DNA from 3 places in the Pantoea sp. XAF26B01_ASV70 genome. Region 1 is predicted to be linked to each of the others. Evidence: riboswitches for the same ligand, from Rfam matches in the RefSeq annotation. Region 1 holds a riboswitch; each other region holds the start of a gene.
The links. A riboswitch is a leader RNA that binds a small molecule or an ion and turns the genes downstream of it on or off. The one in region 1 is predicted to bind thiamine pyrophosphate.
Positions count from the first base shown of each region.

Region 2: linked by a shared signal. The riboswitch ahead of ACX8ZY_RS19930 (TenA family protein) and the one ahead of thiC (phosphomethylpyrimidine synthase ThiC) in region 1 are both predicted to bind thiamine pyrophosphate.
Region 3: linked by a shared signal. The riboswitch ahead of thiM (hydroxyethylthiazole kinase) and the one ahead of thiC (phosphomethylpyrimidine synthase ThiC) in region 1 are both predicted to bind thiamine pyrophosphate.

Region 1 is NZ_CM137251.1:3,945,105-3,951,002, reverse strand. It holds gene ACX8ZY_RS18655 (aminotransferase-like domain-containing protein) at 1-1,068, shown strand, start outside; gene thiE (thiamine phosphate synthase) at 1,263-1,889, opposite strand; gene thiC (phosphomethylpyrimidine synthase ThiC) at 1,892-3,814, opposite strand; TPP riboswitch at 3,902-4,002, opposite strand; gene ACX8ZY_RS18640 (Rsd/AlgQ family anti-sigma factor) at 4,155-4,661, opposite strand; gene nudC (NAD(+) diphosphatase) at 4,751-5,521, shown strand; gene hemE (uroporphyrinogen decarboxylase) at 5,562-5,898, shown strand, end outside.
Region 2 is NZ_JBTNCJ010000002.1:88,051-93,948, reverse strand. It holds gene ascF (PTS cellobiose/arbutin/salicin transporter subunit IIBC) at 1-1,274, shown strand, start outside; gene ACX8ZY_RS19935 (6-phospho-beta-glucosidase) at 1,311-2,741, shown strand; TPP riboswitch at 2,848-2,950, shown strand; gene ACX8ZY_RS19930 (TenA family protein) at 3,019-3,720, shown strand; gene ACX8ZY_RS19925 (ABC transporter ATP-binding protein) at 3,717-4,457, shown strand; gene ACX8ZY_RS19920 (ABC transporter permease) at 4,454-5,215, shown strand; gene ACX8ZY_RS19915 (ABC transporter substrate-binding protein) at 5,239-5,898, shown strand, end outside.
Region 3 is NZ_CM137251.1:1,531,833-1,537,730, reverse strand. It holds gene ACX8ZY_RS07250 (GntR family transcriptional regulator) at 7-693, shown strand; gene thiD (bifunctional hydroxymethylpyrimidine kinase/phosphomethylpyrimidine kinase) at 746-1,546, opposite strand; gene thiM (hydroxyethylthiazole kinase) at 1,533-2,330, opposite strand; TPP riboswitch at 2,365-2,465, opposite strand; gene ACX8ZY_RS07235 (hypothetical protein) at 2,773-2,970, shown strand; gene ACX8ZY_RS07230 (AEC family transporter) at 3,068-4,027, shown strand; gene ahpF (alkyl hydroperoxide reductase subunit F) at 4,090-5,658, opposite strand; gene ahpC (alkyl hydroperoxide reductase subunit C) at 5,730-5,898, opposite strand, start outside.

The DNA of each region.
Region 1 (5,898 bases):
CGACAGGCTCAGAAGCAGGACATCGCGCTGCTCAATTATGACAACCTCTATGGTGTTCTCGCACTGCGGCAACAGGTTGCACGACTGGCGATAGATAGCGGTTGCCAGCTCACCGCCGATGACATTGTTATTACCACCGGCTGCCATGAAGCCTTATCGGTAGCCGTGCGTGCGGTCTGCGAGCCGGGCGATATCATTGCTGTTGAGTCGCCTTCGTTTCACGGGATCATGCAAACCCTGCGCGGATTTGGCATTCGTGCCATTGAGATCCCGACTGATGCGGTAACCGGCATCAGCCTGGAAGCGCTGGAACTGGCGTTTGATCAATGGCCGATTAAAGCAGTCGTTGTTGTACCGAACTGTAATAATCCGCTGGGATTTATCATGCCTGAGCCGCGTAAGCGGGCATTGCTTGCCCTGGCGCAGCGGTTTGACGCGGCGGTCATTGAAGATGATGTTTATGGTGAGTTAGCCTGGGAATATCCGCGCCCAGCGACCATTAAAGCGCTGGATCTCGATGGCCGGGTTCTGCTGTGCAGCTCCTTTTCCAAAACGCTGGCGCCAGGTTTGCGTGTCGGCTGGGTTGCACCCGGCCGCTATCGCGACCGTGTACTGCACATGAAATATATCGTCACAGGTTCCACCGCCACACAGCCTCAGCATGCGGTCTCCGAGTTTATCCGCCAGGGCCATTATCAGCCCCATCTGCGCCGGATGCGGCAAATCTATCATCGTAACTATGAAACCTTTAGCTGCTGGGTGCGCCACTACTTTCCCTGCGGCATCTGCGTTTCCCGTCCTCAGGGCGGTTTTCTGATGTGGATAGAGCTCCCCGAAGCGTTTGATGCGGTCCGGCTCAATCGCGAATTGCGCGAGTCAAAAATTCAGATAGCCGTAGGCTCACTCTTTTCGGCCTCGGGTAAATACCGTAACTGTCTGCGCTTAAACTACGGGCTGCCGATCAACGAGCAGACTGAGAAGGCGCTGGCGCTGGTGGGTGCAGCCGTCGAACGCGCCATGCTCTCGTGCCAGCATGAAACGCAGATTTCAGCTTCAACTCTCGCATAGCGAAAAGAAGAAGCAGGGCCGGCAAGAGGAGGGAACCGGCCCTGGTCAGATAACCTTAACCTGACGGAGGCCACGTTAAGGTTTTGGATCAGAGCACGCCAGCGGCAACTTACGCTTTTGCGCACCGCTTTCCCGGCAGAAACGCTGGCGTTACTGGTTTTGCAGCCGCTATGCGGGACTGCTTCCACAAATCCTTATTGGTGAAGCTCTGCCAGCGCCAGCAAAGTACGTGTTGCTTCACGCCAGTCATCTGCCTGGGTAATCGCACTCACCACCGCAATACTCCCTACGCCGGTTGCCAGCACGTCAGGTGCCCGAGCAATCGAAATACCGCCAATTGCCACGGTGGGGATATGCGTCAGGCGCGTCAGATGCCGCTTCAGCTGCTCAATGCCCTGCGGCGCAGAAGGCATCTCTTTGGTCTGCGTCGGGAAAATATGTCCAAGCGCGATGTAAGAGGGCTGGATTGCCAGTGCGCGGTCCAGTTCAGCATCGTCATGGGTGGAGAGCCCCAGACGCAATCCTGCCTGATGAATCCGGGCAAGATCGGCGACATCGAGATCCTCCTGACCCAGATGCACGCCATAAGCCTGATGCTTTATCGCCAGCTGCCAGTAGTCATTGATAAACAGGCGCGCGTCATAGCGTTTACCCATTGCAATCGCCTGAGCGATGGCGGGCTCGGCGACCTCATCGGGCTGATCTTTGATGCGCAGCTGCAGTGTACGAACGCCCATCTTCAGCAGGCGCTCAATCCAGTCGGGGCTATCAACCACCGGATAAAGCCCCAGGCGCGGGGCGGTAGCGGGAAATGCGGGCATCGTTACTCCTCCTTAATGGCATCGGCGGGATGATAAAGCTCACCGCCGCGCCGACGAAAACGGTCTGACATCTGCGCCATGCCCACTTCAACGGGCTCGGCGCGCGTATCCTGACGTGCTGCGAACTCGCGCACCTCCTGGGAAATTTTCATCGAGCAGAACTTAGGGCCACACATCGAGCAGAAATGGGCCACTTTGCCCGACTCCTGCGGCAGGGTTTCATCATGCATAGCCCGCGCCGTATGGGGATCCAGCGCCAGATTAAACTGATCTTCCCAGCGGAACTCAAAGCGCGCTTTGGACATGGCGTTATCACGGATCTGCGCACCCGGATGGCCTTTCGCCAGATCGGCGGCATGCGCCGCGATTTTGTAGGTGATCAACCCCTGCTTCACATCCTCTTTGTTCGGCAGACCCAGATGCTCTTTGGGCGTGACGTAACACAACATGGCGCAACCAAACCAGCCAATCATGGCAGCACCGATACCGGAGGTGAAATGGTCATAGCCGGGCGCGATGTCGGTGGTCAGCGGGCCAAGGGTGTAGAAGGGGGCTTCATCGCACAGGTCGAGCTGTTCGGTCATGTTGCGGCGGATCATATGCATCGGGACGTGCCCCGGGCCTTCAATCATGACCTGAACGTCATATTCCCAGGCAATACGGGTCAGTTCGCCCAGGGTACGCAGTTCGGCAAACTGCGCCTCATCGTTGGCATCCTGAATGGAACCCGGACGAAGGCCATCGCCCAGCGACAGGGAGACATCATAGGCGGCGCAGATTTCACAAATCTCCCGGAAGTGCTGATACAGGAAGCTCTCCTGATGATGCGACAGGCACCATTTCGCCATGATAGATCCACCCCGCGATACAATCCCGGTCAGACGTTTCGCCGTCATCGGGACATAACGCAGCAGCACGCCAGCGTGGATAGTGAAGTAATCGACACCCTGTTCCGCCTGCTCAAGCAGCGTATCGCGGAATATTTCCCAGTTCAGCGCCTCGGCCACGCCATTCACTTTTTCCAGCGCCTGATAAATCGGCACTGTACCGATTGGCACCGGGCTGTTTCGCAAAATCCATTCGCGCGTTTCATGAATATAACGACCGGTAGAGAGATCCATCACCGTATCGGCACCCCAGCGAGTCGACCAGACCAGTTTTTCCACCTCTTCCTCAATAGAAGAGGTCACCGCCGAGTTACCGATGTTGGCATTGACCTTAACCAGAAAGTTGCGGCCAATGATCATCGGCTCCGATTCAGGGTGATTGATATTGGCAGGGATAATGGCGCGTCCGGCAGCGACCTCCTGACGCACAAACTCGGGCGTGATACTGGCTGGCAGATGCGCGCCAAAACTGTGGCCGGGATGCTGTTGCAGCAATACCTCACTGCGGATTCGCTCACGGCCCATGTTTTCCCGCAGTGCGATAAATTCCATCTCCGGGGTGATGATCCCCTGGCGGGCATAGTGCAATTGCGTGACGCAGCAGCCTGCGCGGGCACGGCGCGGTGTCGGCAGTTGATCGAAACGCAGATGATCCAGCCCCTCGTCAGCCAGCCGCTGCTGGGTATAACCCGAGCTGTTCTGTTCGAGAAGTTCGCTGTCGTCGCGTTCAGCAATCCAGCGGGCGCGCAGCTTTTCCAGGCCCCGATGAACATCGATCTGTGCCGCGGGATCGCCATAGGCACCCGCCGTGTCATAGACCGGTACCGCTTCGTTCTGCTCATAGAGAGGCTGTTCTTTGCTGCCGCCGATGTGAGTCGGGCTTAGCACGATTTCACGCATGGGAACGCGAATATCCTCGCGGCTGCCGGTAATCCAGATGCGGCGGGACTGGGGAAATGCACTGCCGCTTTGCAGGGAATCAATAAATTCCTGCGCCTGGGCACGCTGTTCACGACGGGTTGTTTTTTGGTCAGACATAGCAATCATCCTGTTAAGGGGGAACGATGCTTGTCCGGAGTTCGGAAGGAGTAACCGTATAGACAGCGTTAGCATGCTGGCATACAGAGAATATTTACTCTTGTTCCCTTCGCAGGTTCTAACCTGATCAGGTTCCGCGGATCCCGAATTAACGGTCTCAGCCCAACTGGGCACTCCGACAAGAAGCTGTTTTTACGCTGGTGTCTGATAACAGAGCCAGATGTAAAAACCTTATATTTCAAAGCAAAAATCAAAAAGGTTCTTTGGAGCACTCTCCTCAGAACCTGTTCAGCATAAAAGGGCTACGGGATAATCTCAACCCCTTTGCCGGAGATGATGATTAAGCCGGACGCGCGATATGGCTGTCATTGGCAACCGGCGGGGGGACAAGCTGGTTATCCCATGCCAGCTGGATCAGCTTATCTTCCAGCGTAAAGCGTGCTTCCAGCACTTCACCCACTTCGGAGAGTGCCTGCTGGAAGGTCATGCAGTTCTCGTCGTCGATTGCCTGCTGCAGGTGGCCGTCATACAGCTGCATCAGACGCTCAGTATTGGCTTCCAGCGGTGGATAGATCTGTGCGGCGGCAATCATCGGGCTGTCGCCACTCATTTCACTGATCACGCGTTCATAGATACTGAAGTGACCCGCAGAAAGATAATCGACCAGACCGTGACAGAAGTTGTCCAGAGCCTGCTCATCAAGACGCGTCAGCGCCTCTTTGTTTGGTTTAAGTCCGACCAGGTGATAATAGGTCACCAGTAGCTGACGACGGGCTTCAAGCCACGAATCGACCAGTTCATTACTGCCACCTACGCGTTCAGCCAGGACGTCTAACTGGTTAAGCATATCTAACTCCATGTGAGTTATAGTTGTTTATCTACACACTTAACATCAGGACTTCAGCGTGCGAGTTGACGCTAAGGATGACGAAATAAATGCAATGCGAAATCTCAAGCGTAGACGCTGGATGGTGGATTGTCAGCCATGAACAGAAACTTTGGTTACCACAAGGTGATTTACCCCACGGAAACGCCGAAAAATTTGGTTTGACCGGTAGTAAAGCCCGGACCATCGGTGAGTGGCAGGGCGAAAAAGTCTGGCTGATTTGTGAGCCGCGTTCTGCCGATATGTTCTCAGTACGACAGCTGATCGATCAGGATGTGGCGCTGTTTCAGCTGGTGGGTCGCGGTGTGCAACTGGCGGAATTCTACCGTTCTCATCGCTGGTGCGGCTATTGCGGCCATGAAATGCACCAAAGCAAACATGAATTTGCCTGTCTCTGCAGCCATTGTCGCGAGCGTTACTATCCGCAGATCGCACCCTGCATCATTGTGGCTATCCGTCGCGGTGATGAAATCCTGCTGGCGAATCATGCCCGCCATCGCAACAAGGTCTACACCGTGCTGGCGGGTTTTGTGGAGGTGGGCGAGACGCTGGAGCAGGCCGTTGCCCGCGAAGTGATGGAAGAGAGCAATATCCGCGTCAAAAACGTCCGTTACGTTACCTCCCAGCCGTGGCCCTTCCCGCAATCGCTGATGACAGCCTTTATGGCGGAGTATGACAGCGGCGATCTGCAGCACGATGGTAAAGAGCTGCTGGATGCGGCCTGGTTCCGTTTTGATGAGCTGCCGTTGCTGCCACCGCCAGGCACCGTGGCGCGCCGCCTGATTGAAGATACCGTCGCTCTGTGCCGCGCCGAAGTGTGAAAGTGCTACACTACACGCCTGTTATTGAGAGAGTGTTGAGATGAGTGAACTGAAGAACGATCGTTATTTGCGTGCCCTGTTACGTCAGCCGGTTGATGTCACGCCGGTCTGGATGATGCGACAAGCCGGGCGCTATTTGCCGGAGTACAAAGCGACACGCGCCCAGGCGGGTGACTTTATGTCGCTGTGTAAAAACGCCGAGCTGGCCTGTGAAGTCACCCTGCAGCCGCTGCGCCGTTATCCGCTGGATGCCGCCATCCTCTTCAGTGACATCCTGACCATTCCGGATGCGATGGGACTGGGTCTCTACTTTGAAACCGGCGAAGGCCCGCGTTTCTCAAACCCTGTGACCTGTCGCGCTGACGTTGAGCGTTTAC
Region 2 (5,898 bases), on a different replicon from region 1:
TGATCATTGGTAACAACGTGTCACAGGCTTATCAGGCGGTGCTGGAGCTGGGATCGCCCGCAGCGACATCAACTGCACCCGTGAAACGTAAAATCACGCTGCGAGGCATCGGTGCAGGTATTCTTGATGCGCTGGTGGGCACCATGTCGCCGCTGATTCCGGCCATTATTGGCGGGTCAATGGTTAAGCTGCTGGCGATGATCCTGGATATGGCGGGCGTGTTTGAGAAAGGCTCATCAACGCTGGTCATCCTCAACGTGATTGGCGATGGCGCATTCTTCTTCCTGCCGATCATGGTGGCCGCCTCTGCGGCGCTGAAATTCAAAACGAACATGTCGCTGGCGATCGCCATTGCCGGTGTACTGGTTCATCCCAACTTTGTTGAACTGATGGCGAAAGCGGCACAGGGTCAGGCGGTGGAATTTGCTTACATCCCGGTGACCGCGGTGAAATATACCTATACGGTGATCCCGGCGCTGGTGATGACCTGGATCCTGTCGCACATCGAGCGCGGCGTGGATCGTATTACCCCTGCCGTCACTAAAAACTTCCTGAAACCGATGCTGATTGTGCTGATTGCGGCACCCATCGCGATTGTGCTGATTGGTCCGATTGGTATCTGGATCGGCAGCGGCATCTCCGCGCTGGTCTACACCGTGCATGGCTATCTTGGCTGGCTTTCCGTCGCGATTATGGGCGCAATCTGGCCGCTGCTGGTGATGACCGGGATGCATCGGGTGTTCACCCCCACCATCATCCAGACCATTGCCGAAACCGGCAAAGAGGGCATGGTGATGCCGTCAGAGATTGGTGCCAACCTCTCGCTGGGGGGATCGTCGCTGGCGGTGGCGTTCCGGACCAAAAACCGTGAACTGCGCCAGACCGCGCTGGCAGCGGCGGCATCAGCGATTATTGCCGGCATTTCAGAACCGGCGCTCTATGGCGTTGCGGTCCGCTTAAAACGACCGCTGATCGCCTGTCTGATCAGTGGTTTTATCTGCGGCGCGGTCGCGGGCATTGGCGGGCTGGCCAGCCACTCCATGGCCTCTCCCGGCCTGTTTACCAGCGTACAGTTCTTCGATCCCACCAATCCCATGAGTATTGTCTGGGTCGGTGCGGTCATGGTGTTGTCTGTGGTGCTGTCATTTGTGCTGACGCTGCTGTTAGGTTTTGAAGATATTCCTGAAACCGAACCCGAAACCAAAACCGCACCCGAAAGCGCAACGCAACCTGCGCCCGTTACCGAACGCGCTAACGCGATTAATAGCCACTAAAGGAAAGGGTCACGCTGACCCGGAAAAGAGGATTGCATGTCTGATTCAAGGTTTCCGCAAGGATTTTTATGGGGCGGCGCACTGGCCGCCAACCAGAGTGAAGGCGGCTTTCGTGAAGGCGGAAAGGGCTTAACCACCGTCGACATGATTCCACATGGCCCGCACCGTATGCCGGTCAAACTCGGTCTGGAAAAGCGTTTTACCCTGCGTGACGATGAATTTTATCCCAGCCATGAAGCCATCGATTTTTATCACCGCTATCCGGAAGACATTGCGCTGATGGCGGAGATGGGGTTCAGCGTGTTCCGCACGTCGATTGCGTGGAGCCGTCTCTATCCCAATGGCGATGAACTGACGCCCAATCCGCAAGGCATCGCCTTTTACCGCGCGGTCTTTGAGGAGTGCCGGAAATATAATATCGAACCGCTGGTCACGCTCTGTCACTTTGATGTGCCGATGCATCTGGTGACTGAATATGGCTCGTGGCGCAATCGCAAAATGGTCGACTTTTTTGCCCGCTATGCCCGCAGCTGCTTTGAGGCGTTTGATGGCCTGGTGAAATACTGGCTGACCTTCAATGAGATTAATATCCTGCTGCACAGCCCGTTTTCCGGCGCCGGTCTGGTGTTCGAACCCGGTGAGAACAAGGATCAGGTAAAGTATCAGGCGGCCCATCATGAACTGGTCGCCAGCGCGCTGGTAACGCGCATCGCGCATGAAGTAAATCCGATGAACCAGGTCGGCTGCATGCTGGCAGGCGGCAACTTCTATCCCTGGTCGAGCAAGCCGGAAGATGTCTGGGCTGCGCTGGAAAAGGATCGCGAAAACCTGTTCTTTATTGATGTGCAGGCGCGTGGGGCCTATCCGGCCTACGCCGCGCGCGTGTTCCGTGAAAAAGGTGTGACGCTTGAGATCGCTGACGGCGATGCCGACATTCTGAAAAACAGCGTCGATTTTGTCTCGTTCAGCTATTACGCCTCACGTTGCGCCTCGGCAGAGATGAATGAGCAGAACAGCAGCGCCGCCAATGTGGTGAAATCCCTGACCAATCCGCATGTACCGCGCAGTGAGTGGGGCTGGGGTATCGATCCGCTCGGCTTACGCATCACGATGAATATGATGTATGACCGCTATCAGAAGCCGCTGTTTCTGGTGGAGAATGGCCTGGGCGCGCGCGATGAGATCGAATCAAATGGCGAGATCAACGATGATTACCGCATCAGCTATCTGCGCGAACATATCCGCGCCATGGGCGACGCGATCGAGGATGGCGTGCCAGTGATGGGTTACACCAGCTGGGGCTGTATCGATCTGGTTGCCGCCTCAACGGGTGAAATGAGCAAGCGCTACGGATTTGTCTATGTTGACCGCGACGACCTGGGTAACGGCACGCTGGCGCGCACGCGGAAGAAATCCTTCTGGTGGTACAAAAAAGTCATTGCCAGTAATGGTGCGGATCTTGAGTGACAACGTCACTTAAAATCTATCGTCATGCTGTTACTGGCGCGACAGCAACGCCGGAACAGAACGCTTATTACTGCCGTTGTACTCCGGCAGTAATTATCGTATAACCAATGTCTCCGAGGGGTGTCCTGTAATGGGCTGAGATGGCGTAAGCCGAACCCTTTGAACCTGATCTGGGTCATGCCAGCGAAGGGACGGGTCGGCAGATTTTCTGCGTCATCTCCTGCAACATTCCCTGTTCCAGACCGTATGCCCGGATCTCCCTGTTACTGGAGATCCTATGTCACATCCGCTTTTCGACACCGGCTTTTATGGTCGTCTGCGCCAGCAGGCGGGCAGTCAATGGCACGCCTATATCGGGCACGATTTTGTGCGGCAACTCGGTCAGGGCACCCTGCCACCCGCCGCCTTCCGCCACTATCTCACCCAGGATTATCTGTTTCTGTTGCACTTCGCCCGTGCCTGGGGCCTGCTGATCAGCAAACTTTCCGAGCCTGCAGCCTTACGCAGCGCAACGGCATCGCTTAACGCTATCGTCAGCGAACTGCCACTTCACCAGGCTTACTGCCAGCAATGGGGCATCAGCGAGGCGGCTATGGCGAGTGAACCCGAAGCCGTGGAAACGCTCAACTACACCCGCTACGTGCTGGACGTGGGTCACACCGGGGATGCGCTGGAGCTGCTGACCGCGCTGATGCCGTGCGTTGCCGGTTACGCTGAAATTGGCCTGACACTACTGCATGATCCCGCAACCCGCTTTGAGGGGAATCCTTACGCGGCATGGATAGAAAATTACGGCGACGAAGCCTATCTGGCTGGCGTTCGCTCCTCACTTTCACTGTTTGAAACCCTGGCCCGGCAGCGTGCCGGTGAACACCGGTTTCACCCGCTGGAGGCGATCTTCACCACTGCAACCCGGCTGGAAGCCGCTTTCTGGCAGATGGGTCTCAACCATGCTGCCGCCCAGCGGATCAGCTCATGAACCTGCCGTGCAGTCCGGTGCCGCCAGGCATTTCAATTCGCCAGCTCAGCCTGAATTATGGCCAGCAGCCACTCTTCAGCCAGCTTGATCTGGAGATCGCGGGCGGTGCTTTTACCGCTTTACTGGGTGCCAGCGGCGTCGGAAAAAGCAGCCTGATGCGGGTTATTGCTGGTCTGACGCCACCCACCGCCGGGCAGGTCAGCGGCAGCGACGGCCTGCCACTGACCGGACGCATCGCCTGGATGGGGCAACAGGATCTGCTCTATCCATGGCTGACGGTTGAACAAAATGTCTGCCTCGCCAGTCGCCTGAAAGGTGAAAGCGCCGATCGCGACTGGGCGCAGCATCTGCTGATGCGGGTAGGTCTTAGCCATTCTGCAAACGCGCGACCCGCGACACTTTCCGGCGGGATGCGTCAGCGCGCCGCGCTGGCCCGCACCCTCTACACCCGTCAGCCCGTTGTGCTGATGGATGAGCCCTTCTCCGCACTGGATGCACTCACCCGCGCTCAGATCCAGACGCTGGCCGCAGAAGTGCTGGTCGGACACACCGTGCTGCTGATTACCCATGACGCCGCTGAAGCCAGTCGGCTCAGTCACCACATGCTGGTGATCGGTTCTGCGGGAATTGAAACCTGCCCGCCCCTGGCGGGCCAGCCACCGCGGGCTGCAGACGACATACAGGTAATGCAGAGTCAGGCCGCATTGCTGAAGCAGCTGAGCAGGATAGCGGGATGAGATTACACAAAGGTTTTGCCGGTCTTCACCGTGGAGTGATGCTGTTTGCCGGACTAATTGCGCTGTGGTGGCTCGCCACGCTGACTTCGGTTCCGGCCTTTCTGCTGCCCTCACCCGCTGCGGTCGTCATCGCACTGTGGCAAAACGCAGGTTATCTCGGCCATCACACTTTGATTACCCTGACCGAGATCGTCAGCGGCATGGCCCTCGGCGTGCTGCTTGGGAGCGTGCTGGCGCTGGGTATGACCTTTTCACCGTGGCTGCAGCGCTGGATGATGCCGCTGGTGATCACCAGCCAGGCGATTCCGGTTTTTGCCCTGGCGCCGCTGCTGGTGCTCTGGTTTGGTTTCGGCATGGGCGCAAAGGTCGCGATGGCCGTCCTCGTAATCTTCTTCCCGGTGACCTCCGCCTTTTTTGATGGCCTGCGTAGCGTCACGCCCGGCTATCTCGATCTGGCCCGCACGCTGGGCGCATCACCTGCAGCGCAACTGCGCCATGTCCGGCTGTTAGCCGCGCTGCCCGCCCTGGGCTCAGGATTGCGGATGGCGGCAGCCGTCGCGCCAATAGGCGCAATCATCGGTGAATGGGTCGGCTCGGCCGAAGGGCTGGGCTACGTGATGCTGAATGCCAACGCCCGGATGCAGAGCGACCTCTGTTTCGCCGCCTTGTTTATTCTGGTGCTGATGACGCTGGCCCTGTGGCTGACCCTCGACATCCTGCTACGCCGCCTGATTACCTGGGCACCCGAGACACATTAATGACCATACCAATGAGAAAACCCATGACAAAAATGCCTCTGTTTACCCTGCTGTTCAGCGCCACCTTAGCCACACAGGCTCAGGCGATGGAGAAACTGACACTGGTGCTCGACTGGTATATCAATCCCGATCACGCACCCATTATGGTGGCCCAGCAGACCGGCGCGTTTGCGGCAGAAGGGCTGGAGGTTAACATTGTGCCGCCTTCCGATCCGGCGCTGCCGCCGCGTCTGGTGGCAGCAAAGCAGGCGGACTTAGCGATTACCTATCAGCCGCAGCTGCATTTCTTCGCCGATCAGGGATTGCCCTTGATGCGTGTGGGGACGTTGATTAACAGTCCGCTGAATACGCTGATGACGTTAGACGAAACGGTAAAAAAACCAGCCGATTTAAAAGGGAAACGTATCGGCTATTCCGTCAGTGGCATTGAACAGGCGACGCTGGCGACCATGCTGAACCATGATGGCGTTAAAGCCGATCAGGTTAAGCTGGTTAACGTCAATTTCCAGCTCACCAGCGCCCTGATGACCGGGCAGGTGGATGCGGTTATCGGCGGCTATCGCAATATCGAAGCGCTGGAGATGAAACAGCACGGTAAAAAACCGGTAGTCTTCAACGTCGAGGATTATGGTGTTCCGGCCTATGACGAACTGATCATCGTCGCCAACCGTGATGAGGCACAC
Region 3 (5,898 bases), 1.7 Mb from region 1:
TGCTGCATGTCGATCGCCTATACCATTACTACCAGCGAACCGGTAAATCAGCAGATTTACCGGTATCTGCGCAAAGATATCGTCACCTGCGCAATTCAGCCGGGCTCGCTGCTCTCGGAAAAAGAGGTGTCCGCGCGCTTCAACGTTTCACGCCAGCCGGTGCGTGAAGCGTTCATCAAGCTGGCCGAAGCCGGACTGGTACAGGTATTGCCGCAGCGTGGCACTTTCGTGCGCAAAATCTCCGCTAAGCGGGTGGCGGATGGCCGCTTTATCCGGGAGGCAGTCGAGGTGTCGGTGGTTCGCCGTGCGGCACTGGAGATTGATGATCCGGCTCTGATGGCACTGGAGCATAACCTGCAGCTACAGCGCATGGCCGCTGAACGGCATGACAGCCAGGCTTTTCTCACTCTGGACGATGAGTTTCATCGCCTGATTGCTGAAAGCATTGACTGTAAGCTGGCCTGGGAAACGGTGGAGAACATCAAAGCGGCCATGGACCGGGTGCGGTTTCTGACGCTGAGTGAAGTCTCTCCACCGGACAAGCTGATTGAGCAGCATGAAGAGATTTTTGCGGCGCTGAAGCGTCATGACGCCGATGCAGCCGAAGCGGCAATGCGTCGTCATCTGCAGGAGATGATCTTCTCTATCACCCCGATTGCCGAGCGTAACAGCGCCTGGTTTGAAGCACCCTGAACCTGAAACCGCCCGTACCACCTGATTACCAGGTCGATGCGGGCCTTCGTCGTTACCACCATTGATGAAAATGGTGAACCGGCCCGATACCCTTCCCGACCTCCAGCGAATCCGCCTGTAGCAACGCCTGCTGTAACCAGTTTTTGGCTTCCCCAATCGTCTCTGCCCAGTCAGCATGACGTGGTCGCAACGCGGCTAAGGCTGCCGACAGCGTACAGCCGGTGCCGTGCGTATGACGGGTATTCACCCGCGGCGTACTGAATCGCTGCTCTGCTGAGTGCGTGATCAGCCAGTCCGGGCTCTCTGCCGCCGCAAGGTGACCGCCCTTCATCAGCACGGCCTGACAGCCCAGTGCCAGCAATGCCCGTCCCTGCTCGCGCATTTCCTTTTCATCTGCCGCAATGGCGCAGTCCAGCAACGCCGCCGCTTCCGGCAGATTAGGCGTGATCAGCGAGACCTGCGGCAATAACAGCTCCCGAACACTGGCTACGGCGTCTGGCGAGAGCAGCGCATCACCACTTTTCGCAACCATGACCGTGTCCAGCACGATAAACGGGATTGCCGCATTGCTCAGCCGGGCCGCAACCTGCTCCACGATAGCTGTTTCTGACAGCATGCCAATTTTTGCGCTGTCGATGCGCACATCACTGAGCACCGAATCGAGCTGGGCAGCAACAAAGTCAGGCGTAATGCGATAAACCGACTGCACGCCGCAGGTGTTCTGTGCCACCAGCGCGGTGATGACGCTGGTGCCATAGGCTCCCAGAGCGGAGAAGGTCTTGAGATCGGCCTGAATCCCTGCGCCGCCGCTGGGATCGGTACCCGCAATCGTCAGAGCGTTAATACGCTTCATGATTACCCTCCAGCGTCCAGAGTGCATCAATAAACGCCGTGGCAAAGCTGCCGGGGCCGGCAGCCTGCGCCGCTGCCTTTTCACCCGCCAGCGCCATCACCTGACAGGCGGCCGCGACATTCATCAGCCGATCGCCAGGCAGAGAGCTGAAACCCGCCACCACTGCCGAGAGGGCGCAGCCGGTCCCGACTACCTGTGTCATTAAGGGGCTTCCACCGTGTACAGCAAGGAGTCGCTGACCATCGGTGGCGTAGTCCACTTCACCGGTGACGACCACCAGCGTGCTCCAGGTTTCCGCGAGCTGTTGGGCCGCATCGAGTGCTGCATCCGCCTGATGCAGCGTGTCGACACCGCGCCCGCCGCTGGCCTGTTGTGCCAGCGCCAGAATCTCTGACGCATTCCCCCGAATCACCGCCGGTTGCTGGTTTAACAACTGCTGGCAGAAGTCACTGCGCAGCGTCAGCGCGCCGACGGCAACCGGATCGAGTGTCCAGGGCGTGCCCGCCTGATTAGCCGCGGTGACGGCAGCCTGCATCGCCTGCTGGCGATCGCGGGTTAAGGTGCCCACGTTAATCAGCAGTGCATCGGCCATGCTACTGAACTGGGCAGCCTCAGCGGCATCGATCACCATCGCCGGTGAGGCATGGAGTGCCAGCAACACGTTGGCGGTGAAGTTCTGGACCACGTCATTGGTCATACAGTGCACCAGCGGTGACTGGCGCCGGAAAGCGTGCAGAATGGGCGCGAAGTGCGCGGCAGAAAGGTGTTGAGATTGATGTGTCATCGTAGCTCCCAACCGGCGAACAAGAAGGCGAATGCGGTCAGGCATCAGACTTCCCTACGCTGGCATTATCCAGTTCAGGTCAGCGGGTTTTTCTCAGCCCTTTCCGTGTGGAAAGCGGCACCCCGAGTCGTATTACGGCTTGCAGCATAGGCAAGCCGCGCAGCGAAAGCAAGCGACTCCCGCCTGGGAAATAATCAGAGCTGAAACAATTCACATGATCCCGATCAACGCCTGAGGGTGCAAAAAAAGGCTTAATGCTGCGGGTTAACGAGATACCTCTTTATAGGTAGCCCCGCTTATTACCCGGATAGGTAATATTTCCCGCAGTGACTCTGGTTATCCCATAATAATTAACCTGCTTGCAGCATCATCGTAAAAAACACTTTATTTCATGGGGTTAGAAAACTCCTGAAGCGGAACTTCATACTATTCAGGATGTATGATGCGATTTTTAGCGCTTATTCCACACCGCCATCGATGGCAGGATATTAATATTGAACGCAGGGGTGCCGTGGCACCCAATGGCAGACAGTACCTCTCCACCTATATCTCCGCCCGTTGCACAGGCTGTGGCGAAATTATTCACCGGGTCTATTATCGCGACATCAGCGATCGGCAGGCGCGCCGCTGGTTAGGTTAGCGTCCCGGCAACGGTCATTCCGGACACAGCTCAGGTTAACAGTTAGTTAGCAATTTGTTAGTCTGGTAACTAATCATCGTCTGACCAGACTCTCTCTATGCCACTGCTGTTTGAAAGCTTAAGCCATCAAATTTACCTGTCAGCCCCGCTGTTTATCCTGATCCTGCTGGGGTACTGCCTGACGCGCCTCGGGAAATGGCCCGCCAGCATCAGCGAAGGGATGAACCGCTTTGTGTTTAACGTTGCCCTGCCCTGCATGCTGTTTCGGGTGATGAGCACCTTCTCGCAAAGTCCGCCGGTGGATGCGCGCCTGTTGCTGGCCTTTTTCGGCAGTTGCCTGCTGGTGTTTATCGTGGGACGACTGCTGGCAACAAGGCTGTTTAATCTGGATGGCGTAGCGGCGTCGGTTTTTGCGCTGGGCGGCATCTTTTCCAATAACGTCATGCTGGGGATCCCGGTGGCCACGGTGCTGCTGGGGCCAGAAGCCCTGCCCCCGGTGGCGCTGGTGCTGGTGTTTAACAGCTTGATCCTCTGGACCTTACTGACCGTTTCGGTCGAGTGGGCAAAACAGGGCAGCTTCTCGCTGGAAGGACTCTGGCGCACCCTGCTCGGCGTGCTGAAGAATCCGCTGATCATCGGTATTCTCAGCGGTACAGCCTGGAGCTTTCTGCAACGTCCCTTGCCGCTGCTGGCCGCTGAACCGCTAAAGATGCTGGCCTCACTGGCCGCACCCTTGTCGCTGGTGACGCTGGGCATGAGCCTGGCGCACTATCGGGTGCGGGATGGCTTAAAAGAGAGCTATACCATCTGCCTGCTGAAGCTGGTGCTGCAACCGATGACGGTATGGGCTATCGCGTGGCTGACCGATCTGCCGCCGCTGGAGAGTAAAGTGGTGGTGCTGCTGGGATCGATGGCAGTCGGGGTTAACGTCTATCTGATGTCGCAGAAGTTTAATGTCATTACCGGCCCGGCGGCGGCGAGCATGCTCTTTTCTACCGTGTTTGCGGCGGTGACAACACCAATCTGGATGATGCTGATGACGCTGGCGGGCTATTAACAGGCTAAAAAAAAAGCCCCTCAGCACGCGTGCTGAGGGGCTATTGTCTGGCTAACTAAAAGTTACTCAGCCGATTTGGTACGAATCAGATAGTCAAAAGCGCTCAGTGAGGCTTTAGCACCTTCGCCGCTGGCGATGATGATCTGCTTGTACGGTACGGTGGTGCAGTCGCCCGCGGCGAACACGCCTTTCAGGCTAGTTTCGCATTTACCATCGATGATGATCTCACCCATTTTGTTGCGCTCAACCGCACCTTCCAGCCATGGGGTATTCGGCAGCAGACCGATCTGAACGAAGATACCGGAGAGCGGCAGCTCATGAGTGGTCTGCGTCGTACGGTCGATATAGTGCAGGCCGGTAACTTTGGTGCCGTCGCCTTTCACTTCGGTGGTTTGCGCGTTCAGGATCACATCCACGTTCTTCAGGCTGCGCAGCTTATCCTGCAGCACCTGATCGGCGCGCATCTCACCGGCAAACTCCAGCAGCGTAACGTGTTCGACGATACCGGCCAGATCGATGGCCGCTTCCACGCCGGAGTTACCGCCGCCGATCACCGCCGTGCGTTTGCCTTTAAACAGCGGGCCATCGCAGTGTGGGCAGTAGGTCACGCCTTTGGTGCGATACTCTTCTTCACCCGGTACACCCATGTTACGCCAGCGTGCGCCGGTCGCCAGGATGATGCTGCGTGATTTCAATACTGCGCCAGAGGCGGTTTCGATGGCGTGCATTCCGCCCTCCTTCGCTGCCGGGATCAGTTTGATCGCGCTCTGGCTTTCAATAACGTCCACGTTGTAATCATCCACATGTGCGCGCAGTGAACCGGCCAGTTTGGCCCCTTCGGTTTTCGGTACGGAGATATAGTTTTCGATATCGACCGTGTCCAGCACCTGACCGCCAAAACGCTCACCCAGCAGGCCGGTACGGATACCTTTACGTGCTGAGTAGATGGCTGCCGCTGCGCCCGCCGGGCCGCTGCCGATAATCAGGACTTCATAGGCGTCACGCTTGTTCAGCTCTTCCGCTGCACGTTTGTCGGCATTGGTATCCACTTTGCTGACGATTTCCGCCAGGCTCATGCGACCCTGACCAAACTCTTTACCATTGAGGTAAACCGCTGGCACGCCCATCACGTTACGTTCCTGAATCTCGTTCTGGAACAGGCCACCGTCGATAGCGGTGTGGCTGATGCGCGGGTTAATCACCGCCATCAGGTTCAGCGCCTGTACGACGTCAGGGCAGTTATGGCATGAGAGTGAATAGTAGGTTTCGAAATGGAAGTCGCTGTCCAGCGCGGCAATCTGATCCAGCAGGCTTTGTGCTTCTTTCGACGGATGCCCACCGGTCTGTAACAGTGCCAGCACCAGTGAGGTAAATTCGTGACCCAGAGGTGAACCGGCAAAACGCGGGCCACTGTTCGAACCTGGGTTGGTGATCAGAAATGAGGGCTTACGCACCTGACGATCGTTCTCTTCGCGGAAGCTGACTTTTTCAGACAAACCGGCGATATCAACCAACAGTTCACGGATCTCGGTTGATTTTGCACCTTCGTCCAGCGTGGCAATCAACTCAACAGGTTTGGTTAATTTCTCAAGGTAAGCCTTGAGCTGGGTTTTCAGATTTGTGTCGAGCATAGTGATATCCTGGTCAAAAAATCGGGTGCCGCAGCACCCGATTGGAGAATGGTCGAAAGGCCGAAGCGGAATTAGATTTTGCCAACCAGGTCCAGAGACGGAGCCAGTGTTGCATCACCTTCTTTCCATTTAGCCGGGCACACTTCACCTGGGTGAGAAGCCACGTACTGAGCCGCTTTCACTTTGCGCAGCAGGTCAGAGGCGTCACGGCCAATGCCTTCAGCAGTGATTTCGATTGCC